DNA from 2 places in the Synergistes jonesii genome. Region 2 is predicted to be linked to the other one. Evidence: riboswitches for the same ligand, from Rfam matches in the RefSeq annotation. Region 2 holds a riboswitch; the other holds the start of a gene.
The links. A riboswitch is a leader RNA that binds a small molecule or an ion and turns the genes downstream of it on or off. The one in region 2 is predicted to bind molybdenum cofactor.

Region 1: another riboswitch for molybdenum cofactor. It lies ahead of EH55_RS04295 (response regulator); the one in region 2 lies ahead of EH55_RS10135 (substrate-binding domain-containing protein).

The regions. Positions count from the first base shown of each region.
Region 1 is NZ_JMKI01000016.1:47,613-59,341, forward strand. Features, by position in the region: gene EH55_RS04270 (branched-chain amino acid ABC transporter permease) at 1-692, opposite strand, end outside; gene EH55_RS04275 (branched-chain amino acid ABC transporter permease) at 697-1,578, opposite strand; gene EH55_RS04280 (ABC transporter substrate-binding protein) at 1,759-2,901, opposite strand; gene EH55_RS04285 (cupin domain-containing protein) at 3,412-3,852, opposite strand; gene EH55_RS04290 (molybdopterin-dependent aldehyde oxidoreductase) at 3,970-6,825, opposite strand; gene EH55_RS04295 (response regulator) at 7,120-7,815, opposite strand; molybdenum cofactor riboswitch at 7,892-8,009, opposite strand; gene EH55_RS04300 (class I SAM-dependent methyltransferase) at 8,220-8,990, shown strand; gene EH55_RS04305 (sialidase family protein) at 9,061-10,137, opposite strand; gene EH55_RS04310 (glycosyltransferase) at 10,203-11,288, opposite strand; gene EH55_RS04315 (glycosyltransferase family 4 protein) at 11,293-11,729, opposite strand, start outside.
Region 2 is NZ_JMKI01000038.1:2,827-14,555, forward strand. Features, by position in the region: gene EH55_RS10090 (ISNCY family transposase) at 1-71, opposite strand, end outside; gene EH55_RS10095 (adenylosuccinate synthase) at 399-1,685, opposite strand; gene EH55_RS10100 (GIY-YIG nuclease family protein) at 1,781-2,035, opposite strand; gene EH55_RS10105 (hypothetical protein) at 2,032-2,352, opposite strand; gene glmS (glutamine--fructose-6-phosphate transaminase (isomerizing)) at 2,401-4,227, opposite strand; gene EH55_RS13940 (energy-coupling factor ABC transporter ATP-binding protein) at 4,339-5,364, opposite strand; gene EH55_RS10120 (PstS family phosphate ABC transporter substrate-binding protein) at 5,426-6,391, opposite strand; gene EH55_RS10125 (substrate-binding domain-containing protein) at 6,430-7,278, opposite strand; gene EH55_RS10130 (ABC transporter permease) at 7,301-7,996, opposite strand; gene EH55_RS10135 (substrate-binding domain-containing protein) at 8,080-8,931, opposite strand; molybdenum cofactor riboswitch at 9,015-9,135, opposite strand; molybdenum cofactor riboswitch at 9,345-9,463, opposite strand; gene EH55_RS13590 (metallophosphoesterase) at 9,554-10,231, shown strand; gene EH55_RS10145 (hypothetical protein) at 10,275-11,303, shown strand.

The DNA of each region.
Region 1 (11,729 bases), on a different contig from region 2:
TCTGCCGCGATGCGGTCGTCGCGGATGGCCATGAAGGCGCGTCCGGAGCGGCTGTTGACAAGATTGAAGACGACTATCAGAGCGATCATCGTCAGCAGGAAGCCGGCGGTGAAGGTCGATATTTTCTGAATGCCTCCAATGCCCATAGGGCCACCGATTATCAGCCGTCCGTCCTCGAGCAGGCGCGTCGAGTCGGTGAGCATGCTCATGCTGACGCCCTCCTTGTCGATGCCGAGGTAGAAGTTATTGAATATGTTCTTTATTATCTCGCCGAAAGCGAGCGTGACTATGGCCAGATAGTCGCCCTTGAGGCGCAGAACCGGAATGCCGATAAGGAAGCCGGCGACCGCGGCGAAGGCGGCCCCCGTGAGCATCGCGGCGGCGAGGCGCAGCGGCGCAAAGGTCACGGCGTCCTGCATCATTATCGCGGCTGTGACTCCGGAGAAGGCTCCCACCGACATGAAGCCGGCGTGTCCGAGCGAAAGCTCTCCGAGGATACCGACGACGAGGTTCAACGATATCGCCATCACCATGTAGGCGCATATCGGAACAAGCATACCGCGCATTGAGGAGCTGATCGCGCCGGCGGCGCTCATGAACTGCAGAATCAAGAATGCGGCGGTCACGACGGCGTAAGTGCCGAATACGCGGCGCGCGTTCCCCCGCTTGAGGTTGAAGTATCTTTTCAGCATCGCGCTACACCTTTTCCTGCATTTCAACGCCGAGCAGCCCAGCCGGCTTCACGAGCAGCACGATTATCAGCACTGCGAAGACTATCGCGTCCGAGAGCTGCGTAGAGATATAGGCCTTGGCGAAAATTTCGATGACCCCGAGCAGCAGACCGCCGAACAGCGCGCCTGGGATGGAGCCTATGCCGCCGAAGACCGCGGCCGTGAAGGCCTTGATGCCAGGCATCGAGCCGGTGGTCGGCATCAGAGTCGGGTAGGAGGAGCAGAGCAGCACGCCGGCGACCGCGGCGAGGCCGGAGCCGATCGCGAAGGTCATGGATATCGTAGCGTTGACGTTGATGCCCATCAGCTGCGCCGCACCTTTGTCCTCGGAGCAGGCGCGCATCGCCTTGCCCATGCGCGTGCGCCCTGTGAACCACATAAGGCAGAGCATGATGATCACGCAGGTCACGATGGTTATCATCGTGACGTACGAAACGGAAAGCTGGCCGTCAAAGAGTTTGAGCGAGCCCTTCGCGACGACCGGGGGGAACATTTTCGGATTGGAAGTCCAGAGCAGCAGCGCCGCGTTTTGCAGGAAGTAGCTGACGCCGATTGCGGTGATGAGCACCGCGAGCGACGGCGCCTGGCGCAGAGGCTTGTAGGCAAGCCTCTCGACGATGATGCCGAGCACGGTGCAGACAGCCATCGCCAGCGCCACGCCGACTACCGCCGGCAGCTTGAAGCGCGACACCGCGTAGAAGCACACGTAGGCCCCCACCATGATGACGTCGCCGTGCGCGAAGTTGAGCATCTTCGCGATGCCGTACACCATGGTATAGCCAAGGGCGATGATCGCGTATACGCTGCCCAGGCTGAGCCCGCTGATGACAAAGTTTAAAAAAGTCATAAAGACACCCCTCGGATATGATAAGTATCCCGCCCCCGGCGGGAGCTTCGGCACGCCGGACTCCGGACACGCCAAAGGGCGTCTGAAAAGCCTGAGCAAAAAACTTTCAGACGCGCCGCAAAAAGCGGCGGGGTCAGATGGCCGTTCTTTCCCCCGCCGCGGTCAAAAGCTAAAAAACGCTTAGTCGAGACCGACGTAAGCCCCGTTCTTGATCACCATGCCCTTCGGCGTCTTCGTGACCGCACCGTCCTTGCCCCACGTCATACTATTGCCGGTGAGGCCGCTGAATTTCATGGAGGTGAACTGCTTGATCATGATGTCGCAAAGGGCCTTCGCGCTCATCTCCGGCTTCGCCTTGCCGAGCTCGATAGCCTGCTTGTAGGCGTAAATGCAGTCGTAGCCGTCGGCCGCGAATTGATTCGGCACGTCGCCGTATTTCTTCTTATATTTTGCGACGAAAGCGGCCGTGCGCTTATCCTTCGAGTCCGCGTTGAAGGGCGTCAGCAGCATGACGCCCTCCGCGAGCGAGGTATTGAAGCCCTCCATCGTGAGGATGCCGTCCATACCGTCGACGCCGAACCACTTCGGCGCGAAGCCCATGCCGGCGGCTTGGGCGAGGATGAGCGAAGCGTGCTGATAGTACATCGGCAGGAATACGAGCTGAGCGCCCTTCTTCTGCGAGTTCGTCAGCTGCACCGAGAAGTCGGTGTCCTGGCCGTCCATGAAGGTCGTATCGCTGACGACCGCGAGACCGAGCTGCTTCGCTTTGGCTACAAACGTATCGTGGATGCCCTTTGAATAGACGTCGTCGTTCTTCCAGATGACGGCTACCTTATTGGCGAGCTTCTTGTTGACCATGTACTGCGCGGAGGCTGCGCCCTGGTTGGGGTCGACGAAGCACATCTGGAACACGTTGTCCTTGCCCTTCGTCACCGCTACGGCCGAAGCGGAGGGAGTCAGCGCGAATATACGGTCGGAGAAGTTCTCGGCGGCCGTGGCTTCACAGGGCTTTGAAGTGACGGAGCCGAGCGACAGCTGCATGCCCCAGTCTTTGAGCGCGTTGTAGGCGTTGACGGCTTTCTCCGCGTCGTGCGTGTCGTCCTCGTAGCGCAGCTCCAATTTGACGCCTTCAACGCCTCCCGCGGCGTTGATTTCGTCTACCGCGATCTGGGCGCCGTTTTTGGCCGAGTTGCCGTAAATAGCCGCCCCGCCGGTAAGCGGCCCCGTGCCGCCGATCTTGAATGCCGCGTTCGCGGCGAATGAGCAGCTTGCCGCCGCCGAGACCGTGAGAGCTGCTATTGCAAGCGTAAGAAACTTTTTCATCTGGACGTACTCCCTTTCAGCAAAATTTGCTTTATTAAATATGTCGGCCAGCCTTTGGAGCGCTTCCCTACGGCCGTGCGGGAAGAGGCTTCGCGGCGGACGTCTCATAGGCGCGGAAAAAGAGCGGCGGGGCGAAAAACGCCCTGCGAATGCTTCTTGCCCAGCGCATTTTGGAATTATAGATTACAGATGGGTGAAAGTCAATAATATTTTATTTACCGCCGCTATATTGTGTTAAGATTTATTTTTATCGTCGCGACGACAAAGCCTATGACAAACGAAACGAAAAAGAAAGGTCGACGTAAGAAACGCACGTGAAATCGCCTAAATTATTAAAATTTGCATAATTTCCGAAAAACCTCTAAAGGCGGAAGGATGTCATGTGTGGCGGGGAGCGCGGGGCTCCAAGGCCGCCCGCGCCCTGCGCGATGACAAACCGCCCCTCCGGCTGGCTGCTTGCCGTTTTTTCTCCGCCTTCGCAGGCGTGCGCAGCCGCCCTTTTATTCCGTTTTACTTCACTGCGGCTTTTTCCTCTTCCCTGCGCTTGGCGCGCTCTTCGCGCATCGCGTATTTCTTCGCGTGCGGGTCGCCGCAGGTAGGCACTATGCAGAAGAATTCAAGAGGTGTCTCGGCGTCGTTTTTATATTCGTGGACGAGCCCGCCCGGCACCCTCGTCCAGTAGCCGGTCTTCATCTGATAGGAGACTCTCCTGCCCTTTTCCTCCTCCACTTCGACGACTCCGTCGCCGGAAAGTGTGAACATCAGATGGTCCCAGTCGTGTACGTGCGCGGGGATGGTTTTGTGCGGCGGGAGTATGAAGTGGCGCATCACGTAATCCTTCCAGAAGCGTTCCGGACCGTAAATCGTCCTCTTCTGAATGTCCGGTGCGAGAGCCGACGCGTTCTGCAGCGGCAGGTCGTATATCGAACCGTAGTTTTTCTCTTCGCTCATTGCGTACCCCTCCAAATCATAAGTCCTCTTAAATATAACAGTCTACCATAAACCGGCAAGGGCCGGCATGAAAATTTCCATGCCGGCCCCTCAGGCTTTATCGCGCTTGCGCGCCTATTACTTCTTTATCTCGTCGAGAGCGGCCTTGATCCTTGCCGGGATGGCCGGGATCGTCTTTACTCGCGCTCCGCAGGCCGCGTAGATGGCGTTGCATATTGCGACGTGCGGGCCGGAAAGCGGCATCTCGCCGGTCCCCGATGCTCCGAACGGCCCGAGCGGACGAGGCGTCTCCACGTGCACCAGCGTGAGATCGTCAGGAATGTCCTTAATGTATGGGAAGCCCATCGTCACGAAGTTGTTGTACTTCGACTCGTCAAGGAAGTCCTCCGTAAGCGCGAGGCCGATGCCCTGCGCTATACCGCCGTACTGCTGGCCGTCGACTATCAAGTAGTTGTTGATTTTGCCAACGTCTCCTACGAGGACGAACTTCTCGCAGTGTGCCTTGAAGGTCTTCATATCGACGGAGACCATCGCGAGGTTGACGGCGAACATATGGAAGCCGAAAGGCTTGCCGATGCCGGTGTCCTTGTCGTTGCCCGAGCAGACTTCCGTCGTGCCGTCCTTGTGAAGTACTTTGGCCTGTGTATAACCTTCATAGAAGGTAGGAATTCCTTCCGCGACCATTTCGTCGTAGGTCCGGTATGTGCCGTCCGCTTTGCGCATCGCGTCGAGCAGTTTATTGCAGCTGTCTACGATCGCGTTGCCGACCATGACCTGCGAACGGCTGGCCGCCGCGGCGCCGCTGTTAGGCGCCTTCGACGTATCGGAGAGTAGCAGGTGTATCTGGTCTGGACGCAAGTGCAGCGGCTTAAGCGCCTCATGCGCGGTGCCTATGCAGCCCATGTCGGCGCCCTGGCCGTGGTCTTCCCAGGTGTTCATGACGCGCACGCTGCCATCCGGCAGGAGCTCGATGTTGCTCGCCGCTTCGTCGGCGCCGTCGTCGTTCGAGTTGTAAATACTGCACGAAACGCCTACGCCATATTTCTTTTCCGGCGTTGAAAGCTCTTTGGCTTTCTTTTTCATTTCCTCGTAGTATGGACGCGCTTTTTTCATCATTTCCGGCAGCGGGAAGACTTCCGGCGCGTAGCCCGACGGGAATTGCCCGCGTGGATTCTCCGTGAAGGGCTCCCATTCGAGGAGGTTTTGCTCTCTAAAGTCGAAGGGGTCTATGCCGCATTCGTAGGCCAGCATGTCCATAGCCGTCTCGCAGCCCCAGTAGGCCTGCGGCGAGCCGTAAGCGCGGAAGGCCGCGCTCCAACGGTGGTTGGTCCAGACAGTATAGCCGACCGCCTTCATGTTGTCGTAGGCATAGGGAGCAAAGAAGAACTGCCCCGATTTGTTCGTGAGGTCGTTCGCAGACTCGCTGTAGGGGCCGTGATCGATCCACCAAGTCTGCTCCACTCCAAGAAGCTTGCCGTTCTTGTCCGCACCGGCACGAATGTGCATAAGGGAGGGCGAGCGCTTCGGCGTGCGCTGGTTGTGCTCCTTCATGTTGACACGCATGTAGACAGGGCGCCCGGATTTGATCAGGGCAAGGGCGAGAAACGGCTCATTCGTCGGGGCGGTCTTGTAGCCGAAAGAGGCGCCGAGGTTGTTCTGGATGACGCGGATGCGCGAGGGCGCGACGCCTATGCCGCGCGCGATTTGGAACTGGTGGCGGTAGACCGCTATGGACTTAGTCGCCAAAGTCAGTTTGCCATCTTCGTCGTAATAGGCATAGCCGCAGTCGGCTTCGAGGACCATGTGAGGCTGACGCGAGCTGTAGAATTCGTCGTCGATGTGATACGGCGCGTTCGTAATGATGTCGTGCGGATCTTCGCCCTTCTTGAACACGCGCTTGTTCCACGCATTGGGCATTCCGTCATAGCCGTCGATCTCGTCATATACCTTGACGGCGTCCGGCTTCTTGGCCATGTAGACGTCGATCAGCTCGGACAGCTGTTCGTAGTCGACCTTGATCTTCGCAGCCGCTTCGCGCGCGTGCGTTTCGGTGTCGGCGACGACTACCGCGCAGACCTCGCCCCACTGGCGGATCTTGTCGCCCTCTTCGACCATGATGCGGTGCTCCCATCCGTCCGTGAGGGCGGAGGCGCAGTTGACCTGACCGTATATGCGGTTTGTGCCTCTGTTGGCAAAGACGTCTTTGTAAGTTACTACGCAGTTCACTCCTTCGCTCTTTTCCGCTTCGCTGACGTCTATCTTGTTGACCTTCGCGTGACGGACTCCTTCAAGCGCGTAGGGATAGGCGAAGAGGAATTCTTCCGGCAGTTTGAGCCGGTCGTCGTCGCCGAAGTCCCAAAGGCCCGTCGCCTTGTATACCGCGTTTGGACGCGGGAGACTCGAACCCCAAACGGAATCGCCCGGCTTGTACATCTTGGCGAGGTCTTCTATCTTCTCTTCGCCGCGCAGGATCGCCGCGGCTTTCATCACCGCGTCTACTATCTGTTTGTAGCCGGTGCAGCGGCAGGCCATCCAGTTCTTGCCGAACCAGTCGCGGACTTCTTCGCGCGTCGGGTTTTTGTTCTCGTCGAGGAGCGCTTTGCCGCACATGATGAAGCCCGGCGTGCAGAAACCGCACTGGATCGCTCCGCATACTATCATCGCCCACTGCAGCGCGTGCAAATTCTCCGGCGTGCCTACGCCCTCGATAGTCGTGATCTGCGAGAACTCGGGAACGCTCTTCCAGCGCGTGATGCACGCGCGGACGACCTTGCCGTTTAAGATGACGTTGCAGACGCCGCACTGACCGCAGTTGCAGCCGCGCTTCGTACCCGTCATCTTGAGCTGTTCGCGGAGGACTGTAAGCAGCGTTACGTCCGGCTTGCCTATCACACGGCGCGGAACCCCGTTGATGGTAAGATTCTTGACTACATAGCTTGCTGATAGCTGAGCCGCTGACATTTCCTTTGCCATTTGAAAACTCCTCTCACATTTTAATTTTTTTCAAACGATGGACGCTTAATGCCATTAAACTTCATTGCAACATTGTTGCAACAAAAGTCTAAATTCTCTATACAAAGCATACATAAGTTCAGAAAATGGCGCAACATTTAGGCTAAAAAAGAAACATTATGTGCCTTTTTGATACAGTTGTGCTCAATTAAATTCACGGAAAATAAAAAAGGAAGCCTTTGGCTTCGCCGGGCTTCCCGTTTTTGTCCATTTTTTTGTTTTTAATAACGCCGTTGAGTTCCATCTGTATTGTAATTATAAGAGCGCCATCCGATAGCGCTTCTCGGGCCTTCCCACCCTGCGGTAGGCGTATTCCACGACGACTCGTTCGCTCATCGTAAGGAATTCGAGATAGCGGCGCGCCGTCGAGCGCGAGAGGCCGAGGCTTTCGCCGACCTCCTGTGCGGAAAACGTCGCGTCGTGCTCCTTGAGGAAGGTTTCGACGTCGTTGAGGCACTTCAGCTGCAACCCCTTCGGTATCGAGCGGTTGGCGCTCCACGACGGATCGTGGCTCTTCATCGCAAGCAGCGCGTCAAGGTCCTCCTGCTGCCACGGGCGCGTCCTGCCGGTCAGCGAATGATGGTATATCTGATAATTTTTCAGCGCGGCGCGCAACCTGTCGAAGGAGAAGGGCTTCACGAGGAATTCGAAGACGCCTATGCAGAGGGCCTTGCGCACAAGCTCCGGATTCTCTCCGGAGGAGACGACTATGTAATCGGTGCGCGAGTAGGATTTGCGCAGCTCGTCCAAGTCGGCCATGGCGTCGAAGTCTTTAAGGAAGAGGTCGAGCAGCACGAGATCGACGTCGACGCACTTCATCGCGTCGAAAAGCTCCCCGCCGTTCGAGACGCACTTAAGAAGCGTGAATGAGCTGTCGTTTATGATCACGTCGGAATACAATTTTTGGAGCAGCGGGTCGGACTCGGCTATAAGAACTTTCAAACTCTGCATTTTCGCTCATCCTCTCTTCATCGGTATGTCCGGCGCGCGGAAGAATCGGCGAAAATACATAGAGGCGTAACAAATACGGCCTGCCAACCCTTCCCCTTTCCAAAACGGGAGGCGCCTCCGTTTCCAAAGACACCCATTGGTCTTGTCCCATGAATAAAATTCGCAGGGGCTTTGACTCGGGGATTTAATCTTTTAATTTCAATTAAAATTATAGCAAAATAAATGTTTACGTCAAGAAAAATTTGCGATTCGGCGCTCTCTTTTTAGATAATACAGTTCGACGATTCACACCCGGCGCAGGGCCGGCGCAAGTCGGTTATAATAGTGGCGGAGCAAAATCCAACGGCGCGGCGTCAAACGTATTGCCGGCCGGCCGCAGCGCTTTATGAAAGAGGTGCCTGTCAATGGCAAATCAAATATGGGATCCGGGAGAATACAAAAGGAACGCGGAGTTCGTGCCGAATTTCGGAGCGGCCGTTATCAAGCTCCTTGAGCCGAAGAGGGGCGAAAGAGTACTCGACCTCGGCTGCGGCACGGGGATTTTGACAAAGAAGCTCGCAGAGGCGGGCTGCTCGGCGGTAGGTGTCGATTCAAGCGCCGAAATGGTCGCGGCCGCGAAGGCGGAGGGCGTCGACGCGTTCGTCGCCGACGCGCAGACCCTTAAGACGAATGAAAAATTCGACGCGGTGATGAGCAACGCCGCGATTCACTGGATGCCGGACCATTACGCGCTTTCGCGTCGCGTCTGGAATCTTCTCAAGCCCGGCGGACGCTTCGCGGCGGAGTGCGGCGGCGAGGGATGTGTGCGCATAATCCGCGAAGGTATGAAGATCGCGCTGATAAAGCGCGGCATAGACTACAAGGCGCGCAACCCCTGGAAGTTCCCCGCGCTCGGGGCCTTCTCGCAGATTCTCGAAAGCCAGGGCTTCAAAATAAAATATATCGCGCGCTTCGACTGCCCGACACAGCTGCCGGCGGGGCTGCGCGGCTGGCTCGAAGTTTTTTCCCACAGCCATACGGCCGGCTTCACAGCTGACGAACGCGAAAGCTTCTACAAGGAGGTCGAGGGTTACTGCCGTCCGGCCCTCTACAGCGAAAAGAACGGTTGGACGGCCGACTACGTGCGTCTGCGCTTCCTCGCGCTTAAGCCCGAGGAACAGCCGTACTCCGCTTAAAAATTTAGAGCGGCCCTTCGCCTATCGACGATACGAAGGGCGCGCTCTTTTATCGCGCCGGCAGGCGCGCTCAGAGCGGGAGCCCCGAGCTCTTCAGCGCCGTGAACCAGTGATTCTCTTCGTCCTGCCCAGAAAAGTAAAGCCTGAACGCCCCTCTTTCGTCCTTCAGCAGCGAGCCCTTGTAAAGGCTCTTTTTACAGAAATTATATTTTCCCGGCTCGATCGCGTCGCCGAAGACGCGCCAGCTCACGCCGCCGTCCCTGCTCGACGCGAACGCTATGCCCCTGTCCGATTTATAATTTCCGGCGCGCTGATAGCAGAGCGTCATCAGCAGCTCAGATTCGTCCTTCTCGATGACTTCCGCGTGCCACGGCTCGACCCCCTCCGGCAACCCGCTGATTTCCGCGGCCGAAGCCTCGCGCCAGCCGAGCATATCGCCGCTTCGCGCGCGCATGATCGAAAAGACGCCGCCCGCGCCGTCAACGTACCAGAGGAAATATTCTCCGCCTCTCTTGACGACGGAGGGCGACATCAGGACGGCGAGCTCCCTTTCGCCGTGGAATTCCTCCATCATGACGGAAGGCGCGCTCCAGTTCACGCAGTCCTCCGTCTCCGTGACGAGAAGCCGCACGGAAGCGCCGCTTCGCATATATTCGCTCCTGCGGTAGATAAGATATATTTTCCCGCCCTCGCAGTGCAGCGCCGGGTCCGAGTTGTAGCCGACCCAGTCGGAGGGCGCTGGAATCAGCGGGGACTTTCCCCCGCGCGGCAGACGCCACTCTTCGCCGTCGGCGCTTACGAGGAATTCGGGATTCTCGAAATATTCTATGCCCTGCGGAAGCGGCGTGAGCGTCATTACGTATCTCCACCTTCCCTCGCCGATACCTTCTGGGATGTATCTCGCGCAGGGGTGGACGCTTTCGCCGAAGCCGGAAGTGCAGGATAAGTCGAGTATGCGCATGCCATGCGGCAGCTCCTCTTTTCTCGGCGAAAAGTTTCCCGCAGCGTAAAGCACGCGCGCGTTTTCGAGCTGGTTTTTGTTCCAGAGCTTTTTAAAATATTTCGCGAGGGCGCGCGGCAGCAGCGCGGGGAACCTCACCGCGGCCCGCATCCCTATTCTTATCGCCTCGCGCTTGAATTTGTTCAACTACTTCTCCCTTTTTTCTTTCCCGTGAGCGGCGTCGGCCGCGAAAAAATCCGTGTGATACCCTTTTACCTTTTATTTTTTCGCGAAAGGAGGCGCTCGTAGATATCTATCGTCCTCTCCGCGACCGCGTCGAGGCCGAATTGTGCGGCGCTTCTCTCGGCTTCGGCTCTGAGTTGCGGCAGCTTTGCGCGGAGCGAAAAAATCCTCGCGAATCTTTCCGCAAGCGCAGACGCGTCTCCCGGCTCATAAAGCAAGCCGTTCACCCCCTCCGTTACGATCTCCGGAGAGCCGCCGATGTTCGTCGCGATCGCGGGGAGACCGCAGGCCATCGCCTCGAGCAGCATGACGCTGAAGCCCTCCGGCCGCTCGGAGGGTGATACGAAGACATCGGCGCCCCAGAGCCATTCTCTGACGTCGTCCACATATCCGCTGAAGAGCACGCTGCCGGCGGCGCCGAGGCGCGAGACGGCGCCTTCCATCTCCGCGCGCAAGGGGCCGTCGCCGATGAGCCAGAGTTTCGTTCCTGCACCCCTCCCAGTTCCCTTCAGAAAGAGCGCGTAGCCCTCGATGAGGGCGCCGAAGCCCTTGCCATCGTCGAAGCGCCCCCCCGCCGCTATCACGACGTCTCCCTCGCCGGTGGAGTTTTTCGCGCGCATTTCGCGGCGCGCCCGCTCGTCCCTTTTATAGAAGCGCGCATCTATCGGGTTGTAGACGACCCGCGACCTTTCCGGCGGGAAGCCCTGCGCCTCCATATGGCGCGCCACGGCCTCCGAGCAGGGCAGTATCATATCGGCGTTCCTGTAATATTTTATCTTCGCGTGCTTGTCGACCGTCGAGACGACCGGGACGTTTCCGCGCCTTCCCCACAGCCCCCCTATCGCGGCCGCCGACGAGAGCCTCGTGTGTATTATGTCCGGCGCGGCTTCGTCAAAGCGCTTCGCGGCGCCGCGGCAGAGCGCCGGCGCGGAAGGAAACAGCGGCCTGTACTCGGCCGTTTCGATTCCGCCTTCGCGCAGCCGCGCGGCCAGCGTGCCGCCTCCACGGCAGAGCGCGCGGTTGTCGACGCCGAGCTCCGTCAGCTTTAAGAGTAGCGCGATCCACGACTCGCGCCACGTGAGGTTGTTTTCGTCTACATAATGCAGGACGCGCACGGCGCTATACCTTTTTCTTTCCGCCGGCCGCTATGACTTCGCGATAGATTTCTTCGTCCTCGTCCGCCATCTTCGCGAGGGTCGGCACGCTTGAGAGAGGAATCTTCAGCTTCGCCGACCTCGTCTTTATAAAATCCTTCAGCGCGGCGCGCCACGCTTCAACGTCGCCCGGCCGCAAAAGGTTTTCGCGCCCTTTCGCCATCTCGACGACAGGGGCTATATCCGACGCTATGACCGGTATGCCTATCTGCACGGCGCGCGCGAGAGTCAGCGGCATCCCCTCGGCGTAAGAGGGGAAGAGCAGGCAGGAGGAATTCGCCATGAATTCGTCGGCCTTCTCGGAATAGCCGTGGAAGGCTACCTTATCGCCGAGCCCGCGCTCGGAGGCGATTTTTTCAAGCTCGGCGCGCAGCGGGCCGTCTCCTAAGACGTCGAGCGTCC
Region 2 (11,729 bases):
GTCACTAAGCCTGATGACGCGGCTCCTATAATCCTTACCCTTCTCGCTTCATCGTTTGTCATACTCATCATGATCTGCCTCATAGTGACATTATCTCAGAACGATTAGAGGGTGACATTATCACAGAACAACAACACGAGAAGGCAGGAATCTTGACTCTTGTAAGAATGTCTGTTATTTTCAAGGCAGGTGGACACAGTCAGAAGCTGTGCCTCAGCTGTGATTTGACCGCCCTGTTCTGCGCCGGTGCGGGGGTTACACGGAATTTAGGATAGACTCAATAAGTTCAGAGCCGGGTTTCGAATGCCGCATCGGCGGCATTACGGGAAGCAAAAACGCGGAAGTCCGGTCAGTCAGCCGGCGTCACGCGCGTGTATGCCAGCCGCGGAATTTATAATTCATATCCCGCGCAGTATCGTCTCCTCTCTGCCGGCGCCGACCCCTATCAGCAGCACGGGGGTCTTTGCGGCATCTTCGATGAAACGCACGTAGTCGCGCGCGGCCTCGGGCAGCTCTGCGAAGCTGCGGCACTCAGCTATGCCGCGCTTCCAGCCTTTAAGCGTCCGGTATACCGGCCTGGCCTTCGCGAGCTCCGCGCAGCTGCTCGGGAAGTGCTTCTGAAGCTTTCCGTTTATCTCGTAAGCGGTGCATATTTTTATCTCGTCGAAGTCGTCGAGGACGTCGAGCTTCGTCAGCGCTATGCCGTCGAGGCCGTTGACGCGGACCGCGTAGTCGATCGCGACGAGGTCGCACCAGCCGCAGCGGCGCGGCCGTCCGGTCGTCGCGCCGAACTCGCCGCCCTTTTGGCGCAGCAGCTCGCCCGTGCGGCCGAACTCTTCCGTCGGGAAGGGGCCTTCTCCGACTCTCGTACAGTAGGCCTTGGCGACTCCGATCGCGCGGTCGACGCGCGACGGGCCTATCCCAGCGCCGGTGCAGGCGCCGCCCGCGCACGGGCTCGAGCTCGTCACGAAGGGGTAGGTGCCGTAGTCGATGTCAAGCAGCGTGGCCTGCGCGCCCTCGAAGAGGATGTTCTGCCCGGCGTTCGCCGCTTCGTCTATCTCCAGGAAGGAATCGCCGAGCATCGGCCCAATGCGTCTGCCCCATTCAAGCGCTCTTTCGTATATTTCGCCGAAAGGAAGCGGCTTCTCTCCGTATATTTTCGTGAGGATGTCGTTTTTCAGCGAAAGCGTGAGCTCGAGTTTGCCGTGCAGTATTTCAGGGTTCGCGAGGTCCTCGGCGCGTATGCCTATGCGTTCGTATTTATCGGCGTAGCAGGGGCCGATGCCGCGCCCTGTCGTGCCTATCTTCGCGCCCTGGGAGCGCGCCGCCTCGGAGAGCCTGTCTATCAGCTTGTGGTACGGCATCACGACGTGGGCGCCGTGGCTCACTATCAGGCGCGCGAGTTTTTTGCCGCGCGCAGCGAGGCCGTCGAGCTCTTCAAAGAGCGTATCGGGGTCTATCACGACGCCGTTGCCTATTATGCAGATTTTGTCGGGGTAGAGGATGCCGGAGGGCAGAAGGTGGAAGACATATTTTTCGCCGTCGGCCACGACCGTGTGGCCGGCGTTCGCTCCGCCCTGGTAGCGGACGACCACGCCGGCTTTCTCCGCAAGGACGTCGACGACGCGCCCTTTGCCTTCGTCCCCCCACTGCGTTCCCAAAAGTATATCTGTGCGCCCTCTCATTGAAAAACACCTCTTTAAGCAAATCGTCAAGTTTTATTGACAATTATCTAAAAAACTGCTGTATTGTAATCTATGTTGCCTCGGTCGGCAATAGTTTATCCGTAAATTTTGACGTTTCTCAGCGCTAATTTTTTGCCGCGCGACATCTTCTTTATCGCGGCTTCCCGCGACATCGCTTCTTCCTTCGTGGCGAATCCTTCGCAGTAGAAGAGTTCGACGGGAAGGCGCCCCTTCGTGTATTTCGCGCCGCGACCGGCGTTGTGCGCGGCCAGGCGCTTTCGCAGGTCGTTGGTCCAGCCTGCGTAGAGCGTGCCGTCGGCACAGCGCAGTATGTACGCGTAAGCCGTCATAGCGTGTACGTGCCGGGCGCGTTTTTGTCCAGCATGTCGCCTCTTCTTCCGATGTCGAACAGCGCGCGCAGAAAATCCCAGAAGCCGCTTTCCCCGAGATCGACTATGGCGCCTACGATATCTGAAAAAAGCCAGTAGCTCAGCCCGGTGAACGCCGACAGGTGCGCGGCGCACTCGGGGAGGCTCTCCGGCACCACATATTCGAGCGCGCCGAGCGGATACGGCAGAGAATCCCACGATAAGCGCCGCGCCGCGGTAACGGCCCCGGCTATTACGACGGCGATGAGAATCGTGGCCAGGATTTTTCTCTCTTTCATCTGATTTTAGCTGAACGGAGGGCAAGGAGCCCTCCGACTCCGTCGCTTTTACTCCACCGTGACGCTTTTCGCCAGGTTACGCGGCATGTCTATATCGCAGCCGCGCTGGCGCGCGATGTAGTAAGCGAAGAGCTGCAGCGGTATCACCGCTACGAACGGGTAAAGCTCCGGCTCGGTCTCCGGCGTGAAGATTATATGGCTCGTGTAGTGCCTTATTTCTTCGTCGCTCTCGGTCGCTATCGCTATGATCGGCGACCTGCGCGCCATCGACTCTTCGATGTTGGAGACCGTCTTCTCCCAAAGGCCGTTCTTCGGCACGAGGGCGACGACCGGCAGCTCTTTGTCGAGCAGCGCTATGGGCCCGTGCTTCATCTCTCCGGCGGGGTATGCCTCCGCGTGCAGGTAGGAGATCTCTTTCAGCTTGAGAGCGCCCTCAAGCGCCGGCGGGTATGCAAGTCCGCGCCCGATGAAGAAGAAGCCGCGCGCGTCGGCGAAGTCGCGCGCAAGCGCTTCGATCTCCCTTTCCTTCGAGAGAATCGTCGCGAGTTTGCCGGGTATGTCCATCAAAGCGGAGATAAGGCGCCTCTCCGACGCCGGTGAGAGCTCTCCGCGCAGCTTCGCGAGATACATTCCGAGAAGCGTCAGCGCCGTGATCTGCGCGGTGAAGGTCTTGGTGGCGGCGACGCCGATCTCCGGCCCGGCCGGCGTGATGATCGCTTCGCCGACCTCTCGGTGGATCGTAGAGCCGCGCACGTTCGTTATGACGAGGCATCTTGCGCCGCGGTTCTTGGCAAGCCGGGCCGCGTGCAGCGTGTCGGCCGTCTCGCCGGACTGAGAGACGAATATCGCGAGCGTCTCTTCGTCTATCGGGATGTTCCTGTATCTATATTCGGAGGCTACCTCCGTGCGTATCTCAAAATTGCCGAGCGTCTCCATGATACGGGCCGCCGCAGCCGTCGCGTAATGCGACGTGCCGCAGGCGACGAAGTGGATTTTCTTCCATTTTTCCGTCTCCTCCGGCGTCCACGCAAGCTCGTGGCTCAGATCGACCTTCTCGCCTGCGATGCGCCCGAGCAGCGTATGAGCCACGACGTCTGGCTGCTCGTGTATCTCTTTCAGCATGAAGTGCGGATATTCGCCGCGGTTCGTCATCGCGGCGTCCCAATCGAGATGCATAGGCTTCTTTTCGTGAGGGGCGCCGGAGAAATCGTAGAATTCGCAACCCTCTCTCGTTATGCGCGCTATTTCGTCGTCGTCCATGAACCAGACGTCGCGCGTGTATTCGAGCAGCGCCGTCGGATCGGAGGCGCAGAAGCCCTCGCCCTTCGCGTGCCCCACGACGAGCGGCGAGCCCTTGCGCGCGGTCCATATTTCGTTCGGCCTGTCGTAGAACATTATAACGAGCGCGAAAGCGCCGCGAATCCTCTTCGTAAGCTTCACGATGGCCCCTTTCGGGTCTCCGTCGTAGACGTAGCCGAGATACTGCACGGCCGATTCCGTGTCCGTCTCCGTGTGGAAGGCTATGCCGCGCGCCTCGAGGTCGGTGCGTATCTCGCGCGCGTTTTCTATTATGCCGTTGTGGACCAGCACGACTCTGTTGTCGCTTGAAATATGGGGGTGGGCGTTCCTCTCGGAGACGCCTCCGTGAGTCGCCCAGCGCGTATGCCCTATACCGAGCTCTCCGGTGAAATTCGCCTTCGCGACCTTTTCGGCGAGGACGGAGACTCTGCCCGTAGTGCGGATCTCCTGTATCTCGCCGCCCTTTATCACCGCTATCCCCGCGGAATCATAACCGCGGTATTCATGCTTCGCAAGGCCGTCAAGAATTATTTTCGCGGCCTCCTTGCAGCCTATATAACCCATAATCCCGCACATTCTAAGAATCATCCTTTCGCGGCTGATAAGCGTTACTTATTCTATAACATTATCACGACAAACATAAAGTCTTTTGCGGGAAGAACTAACTTTTACAGCCGCAGGAGGATATCACAGCCAGCGCAGGGCCGCATATTGGAACGCAAGAAAAACTTCGCGCGAAGGGTAAAGTTCGCGGCAGAGCGCGGCGCCGCCCGGCACGCGCGCCCTGATCATAAAGCCTCCGGCGTCCGCCGATACGAGCACCGACGACAGAGCGCGCTCAAGCGTCATATGCACGATGCGGGCGCAAATCACGTTGACGCGCTCTTCTTCGGCTGGTCTGCTCGTAAGAATCCGGACATCTTGGGCGCCGAGCGCGGCGGCCGAAGGCTCTCCCGAAAGAGGAGGCGCCGTGAATATCGCCTGCCCTCCGGGGAAGAGGCGCGCCGCGCGCCCCTCCGCGATAGTCCATCCTCCCTGAAATATATTTTCCGCGCCTACCGCCACGCGACCGCGGTAAAGGCTCACGACCTCGCTGGACATCTCATAGAGCCACGCTAAGTCGTGCGTAGCGGCGATCACCGCGACGCCGTGGTCCTTCGCTTCCATAACGGCGGCTTCCATTATCAGCTGCGCGCTCCTCTCGTCCACGTTCGCGGTAGGCTCGTCGAGCAGCAGCACGCGCGGGCGCAGGGCGAGCCGCGCGGCCAGAGCGACGCGCTGCACCTCTCCGCCGGAAAGCTGATACCACTGGCGCGACGCGAATTTTTTCGGATCGAGCCCCACCCTGGCGAGGCTCTCTTTCACTCTGCCGTCTATCTCCGAAGCGCCGATATTTCCGCGCAGTCTCAACCCGAAAGCGATATTTTCATATACGGAGCGGCTGAGCAGGTAGGAATCCTGAAGAAGATAGGTTACCTCGCGGCGAAGCGCGCTTTCGCGTCCGGCGGCGGGGCTGCCGCGGTAGAGCAGCGTGCCGTCGTCGTAGGGCAGCAGAAAAGAGAGTATCTTAAGCAGCGTCGATTTGCCGCTGCCGTTGGGGCCGACGAGCCCCGTTATGCCGGAGCCCTCTATCGTCAAATCGGCGATGTCGAGGCCGGGCGTTCCCCTTCCATAGCTCTGTTTAAGGTCGTGTATCTCATAAAGCGGCGTCATGAAAAATTACCACGGTAAAGGCGGCGTACCTCCGTTTAGGACGGCGCGCCGCCTTCTGCGTTTACTTCTTCTTTCTTCTCAAGATAATGAGCGGGATTACGGCGGCAAGCGCGGCGCCGCACGGCGCGGCGCTGCAGCCCGAGCCGCCGCCGTCGTGAGCCGTGCCGGTCAGCGGTATCTGATGCACGGCCTCGGCGTATTTCTGAGTCTGCGAGTCTAAGAGATAGTCAAGGAATTTCTGCGCCTCTGCGCTGACGTCGTTTCTCGTTATCGCGTAGAGATAGCGCGACACGGGATACTCGCGGGACGGACCCTCTTTAAGCCGTTCGTAGTTAGTCAGCGCCACTATGTCCACGCTGCCGGCCCGATAGGCCTCCGATTCCATTATATAATACATGCTGTCAAAGCCTATCGCCCATTTGTTTTCATCCCGCGCGATGAGAGCGGACATATCTTTCGGCGCCCTGCCGTAGCCTACGTCGTCCGACGCGTTCCCCTTTATCACGAGGTCTTTCCAAATTATGTACTTGCCGTCGCTCTCGCTGGTGGAATAGACGTCTATCGGAATATCGGGGCTGATCGATTCGTCAAGTTCGTGCCAATTCGTTATTTTCCCCGTGTATATGCCGTGGAGCTGGTCGAGCGTCATTTTTTTCACCGGATTGTCCCTGTGCACTATAGGCGGGATAGCGTCTATCACAAACGGCGTCTGAGAGAAGAGCACGCCGGCGGCTTCCGCGTCAGAGAGCGCCCGCAGCACTTCTTCGTTGTCGAGCTCGGAAAGCTGCCACGTCGAAAGCGCTATGTCGCAGCTATCATTCTGTGCGAGAGCTATTATCGCGGTGTTTTTATTATATTTGCTCTTGTTGATCGTCACATCAGCGCTACTCTCATAGGCTTTGAGCGCGGCTTTCGGGAACCACTGCGCGACGTCGGAGCCCGCGACGTATACGTGCGCGTCGGCCGGCGCGGAAAGCGCCGCGATCGCTATAAACAGCAGGATTACCGCTTTAAGAGCGCGTTTCATTCGAAGCCCTCCCTTTCATCTCTCCGCACAGCGGAAATTTATTTGCCGTGCTTTTTATTCCATTCGTCGGAGTTCGGGAAAAAGAGCGGCTCCCCGTACTCACTGACCTTGAAGTCCTTTATTATCGTCTGAGCCTCGTCGCCGCAGAGCCAGTCGACAAATTTTACGGCCTCGGCGTTGTTCACCTTCGGGAATCTCTTCGGGCTGACCTCTATGGCGGCGATAAGGTTGAGAAGTATCGGATCGCCTTCCACGAGCGGGACTATCTTTATGCCGCTTCTCCTGGTAAGATAGGTCGCCCTGTCCATCAGAGTATAGGCGCCGCGCTTATCGGCAAAAATCGTCGTGGGGCCGTTGCCCAGCTTGCCGAGCGAAAAGACCGTGTACCATTCGTCCATTTCAGCGTCGGGAGAAATGCCTGCGGCCCGCCATACCTTCATTTCCGCCACATGTGTGCCGGACATGTCTCCGCGGCTGATAAACGGAGCCTTCGCTTCCGCTATCTTTTTAAGGGCCTCCGCCGCCGATTTCATCCCTTTGATTCCCGCGGGGTCCCCTTCGGGGCCGAGGATCACAAAGTCGTTATACATGAAATCCCTGCGGTTCTGTCCGTAGCCTTCCGCTATAAACCGGTCTTCAAGAGCTCGCGCGTGAACGACGACGAGGTCGAAATTCCCCGTCTTCGCCTTCTCCAGCGTCGCGCCCGTGCCGGCCTTTTCAATGACGAATTCCGTTCCCGTCTTGGCCTTGTAGTTGTCGGCAAGAAGCGGGATTATGCCAGCGTCCACCGGTCCTATCGTACTTGAAAGCCTGATCGTGCCGGCGAAGGCCGGCGCACAGATAAGAAGAAAGACGACGGCCGCGATAAATCTTTTAATTTTTTTCATAACGTGAAAGCACCATCCTCATTTAATTTTGTGTCCTGCGGCGCAGGAAAGACAACGATATGTTAAGCAGCAGCGATATAAGTATCAGAATCACGCCAAGCGCGATTCCCAGCGCGAAGTCGCCCTTGCCCGTCTCAAGCGTTATGGCAGTAGTTATGGTCCGCGTGTGCCATTTGATATTGCCGCCGAGCATCATCGCCGAGCCGACCTCGCCGACGATGCGCCCAAGCGCCGTGAGAGCCGCGGTGAGAATCAGAAATCGGGCTTCCCACAGGCTCGCCGCGGCGAGCCTCGCGCCCGACGCGCCGAGGGTCAGGAGCGTCTGACGCAGACGGCAGTCGAGCCCTTCGACAGCGGAGGCGGTGTAAGCCGCTACGATAGGCGTGCCCAATATCACCTGCCCTATAGCCATTCCTTCGACGGTAAAGAGGAGCTCCCAGCCGCCGAGAGGCCCGCGGCGCGAAATGAACGCATAGACCAGAAGGCCGATCACGACGGTAGGCAGCGCAAGAAGCGTATCGGTCGCGGCGCGCACGGCACGCTTGCCTGGAAAGCTAAAATAGCCGAGCGCGAAGCCGAGCGGAAGTCCAAGCGCCAAGATCGCCGCCATAGAAAGGGCGGTCAAGCGCAGAGTGGTGGCGAGAATGACCATCGTCTCCTCGTCCTGCGCGTACAGAAGCCTGAAAGCCTGCACAAATCCGCGGGCGATAAAATCCATATAGCAACCCCCCGGTTCAGCCGTTATCCGTCATAAAAAACGGACAGGCGCTTCTGCGCGTCTGTCCGTCGACGAAAGCCGGTTTAATGCCCGTAGCGCGTTTCGGCTTCGGGGAAGAAGAGCTGCTTGCCTTCGACCTTGAAGTCCGCTATATCCTTCTGGACCTTTGAAGAGGTGATCCAGTCGATATACTTGAGCGCGAGGTCGTACTTAACGTTCGGGTGCTTCATCGGGCTGACCGCCATCACGCTGTACCTGTTGAGCAGCTCCTTGTCGCCTTCGCAGATGATCACGAGGCCCTTTCTGCCCTCAAGCCCCGCCTCATACTTTATGAACGTGCCGCGGTCGGAGAGGGCGTAGCCGTTCTGTTCGTCTGCGATGTTTATCGTCTTGAGCATCCCCTGTCCCGTCTGCACGTACCAATCCGCCTTGTCGAAGTCCTTAACGCCCGCCCTTTCGAGCAGCTTAAGCTCCGCCGTGTGAGTGCCTGATTTATCGGCGCGGCTGACGAGCTTCTGTTTTTTGGCGGCTATCGCGGCGAAGGCCTGCACGACCGGCTTGCCCTTGACGCCGGCCGGGTCGTTCGCGGGGCCGATGAGGACGAAGTCATTGTACATGACCTTGCGGCGGTTCACCCCCGCGCCCTCCTCCATGAACCTATCCTCCTGCGAAGGCGAGTGAGTCAGGACGACGTCCACGTCGCCGTTGCGCCCGTATTCGAGAGCCTTGCCGGTACCTACCGAGACCCACTGGATCTCTATGCCGGTATCCTTCAAAAGGATAGGAGCGAGATAATCAAGAAGGCCGGTGTTGTCCGTGCTCGTAGTGGTGGCCATACGAAGCACGGGCGCTTTCGCCGTCGCGAACGAGCCGAAGACAAGCAGGCAGGCGACAAGGCACAGCGCGATAATGGAACTCTTTCTGCTGATACGCATGGGTAAAAACCCTCCTCGTGTAATTTGTGCCGCATTGCGGCCATAATAAAACCCGCGCGGCAGGGAGGAAGGAAAAGAACGTTCACGCACTTTCGCTATCCCCTTTCCATCACGGGAGACGGCCCCGTTTCCAAGGCCGCCCTAACGACCGCCTTCCATAGCCGGAAGGCCGTAGGAAGAACAGTTTCAGGGACGTTATGACGCATACGCTTCGCCGCAGGCCAGGCAAAAACCTGCGACGCCGTTATTGTACACTATCACGGCGCGCTATTTCAATACGTACAAAATATATACAATGAAATTAGGCGAGGAATGTTGGGGGCATTCCTCGCAGAAGTGGAGAGTTGTTGTGTTTAAAACGTTCCTGATAAATAAACGAGCCGTACCCCTTTGTACAGAGCACGGCCCCCGATAAGCAGAGCAGCCCTTCTCCTTTCCAAAGGGAGGCCGCCGCGTTTCCTCGACGACCCTGTCGGCAGGAGAGCCATGGATCACCTTCTTTAGGCTCGGCTGCTCGGAGAATCATTTTTTATCATTGTCGTTTATGGTACAATAAATGCTGGAAAAAGACAAGCGCTAAAAGCTTTTTTGCAGAATTTTATGCCGAAATGGGGGCGATAGCATGACTACACTGCGCATCCCGCCCAACATTCCCAAGCCGACGCTTGAAGAGATGAGGGCATGTCCTATCATAAAACAGTTCGACGACCTCGGAATATGGTTCGGCATCAACCCGCCGTGCATCGACGCTCGCGAGATGGTCCTCCACATCTCCGACACGCCTCAGACTATGTACCATTATCTGCGTAGAGCCCTGCGCAGATTGAAGCCGGCGTGGATAGTCCACACTGGGGACTTCGTCGACAATGTGAAGCTGGAAAAACGCCCGGGGTTGATCGACCTCTATCGCAAAAAAATCAAAGATTTTTTTGCGATTCTCGACGAAGAGGATTACGGCGCGATCGTCGTCACCGGAAATCACGACGACGTCCCCACGCTCCTTTCGTACAGGCACAACCCTTCAGTACAGATTTGGACCACCCCAGGTTCCTTCTCGCTGGGAAAATTTTCCTTCCGCGCGGGGCACACCTATGAGGACGTCATGACGGAGCCTGCGCAGTATAACCTCTACGGGCACAACATGGTGCATCCCTCCGGTGTAGGCGCCAACGGCAATATGTACCTGAACGGACTGCAGGCAATGTACCTTATCCACATATACAGCGGCGAAGTGACCGCTATCCCCTATCCGCCGGGGACGGACGACGCGCGGCTCCAGCGCAGGCGGGTCTCGCTGTAGGGGATCGCGGACAAAAAGAGGCAAAAAAGGGAGGCAAGACAAAATGATATCTCTGATAAGGTCGGGGCCGGAAGCCATAGCCATGAAGATATCGGAACAAGTCACTGAGATCCGTCACAAGTTGAGCGCCTGGGGGGCGCTCATATCGCTGGACCCGGAGAGTTCGCTTAAAAAATACGGGCCGGCGCGCAGGCTGGTCTTTCTGCGGATACAAGCGGAAGACGAAAGCATCGACGAAACATACGTCTCCGAGAACCCTCTTGAAATGCTGCTGGCGACGCTGATAAACAGCCGCGTCTCAAGCGGCGTGGAGAGCATCGGCGTAATGCCCGGCTATGTGATGATGAGGCTGATGGGAGATATCGAGCGCGGCATCCGCGCCATACAAAAAGACCTCGGCGGCGAGATAATCGATTCTCGCCCCTTCTATCGCCCAGATATTCCCGGTACCTCCTCCATCGTCTACTTCACGCCCAAGTCGCTGGCGAAGTCGATACAGGAATACGACATATACCATAAGTCGCTGCTCGTCTCCGCGCGCTCCAAAGACGCCATCCTCCAGTACCTTTCCCTGCGCGGGATCGAATACCTCGGCACAGCGCTCGGCACGCCGGACTGGAACGACGTTGAAATAAGGATATGCGATTCCGACAAGCTCTTCGAGCTTCACCGCCAGAGACTGCTCACAGTCATACAGGGACTGCAGATGGGCATGGTCCTTGAGGAAAAATGGGAGCAGGAGCGGGCGCTGACGCGGCGGACGCTGCCGGTCTACATGATGAAGCTCTACACGCCTTTCGACGTACAGACGATAAAAAAGCTGGCCATGGGGCTAGAATACGATGACAACGGGCAGCGCTTCGTAGATTTCGACGTATACCACAACGACCGGAAGATATCGGCGTTCACAGAGCTCAATAAATTCCCCGGCAAAACGCGCAACGATATTGGAATCATGAACCGCAACGAAGTAATGAAGAATATCGACATCGATTCGATGAACGAGCTGATGCGGCTGGAAGCGGAAATCGAAAGAGAGCGCAAAAAGCGTCCGGGCGAAGTATCGGGGTAAAATAATTCAAAAAAAGAGAAGCGCGCTTCCTTTTTGAAAAATGAAGGCGCGTTTCTCGTCCTCGCGCCGCCTGCATAAATAAAACGAAAGAGCCGAGCTCTCGCTCCGAGCTTTACACCCTAACGGCGGCGTATTTTACGCAATTATAGCTTCCGCGCGAAAACGCACGGTATTGGTACGGCAAATTCTCTGAAGTTCATTATTTATATAAAGCGCCCCATGGAATTGGCTGTGTTTATTTTTTCGCAACCTTCCACCGTAAATTATTAAAATATTATTTTTACACGCCTGATCAATAGACTTTTGTTCTATTTATATCGACATTTTTGGCCTATAACTTTCTGTAACCAATATATCGAAAAATTAAATATATAATTTTTAAAAATTTTATATATAATCTTTTATGAAATTTAATATTGCTATTTA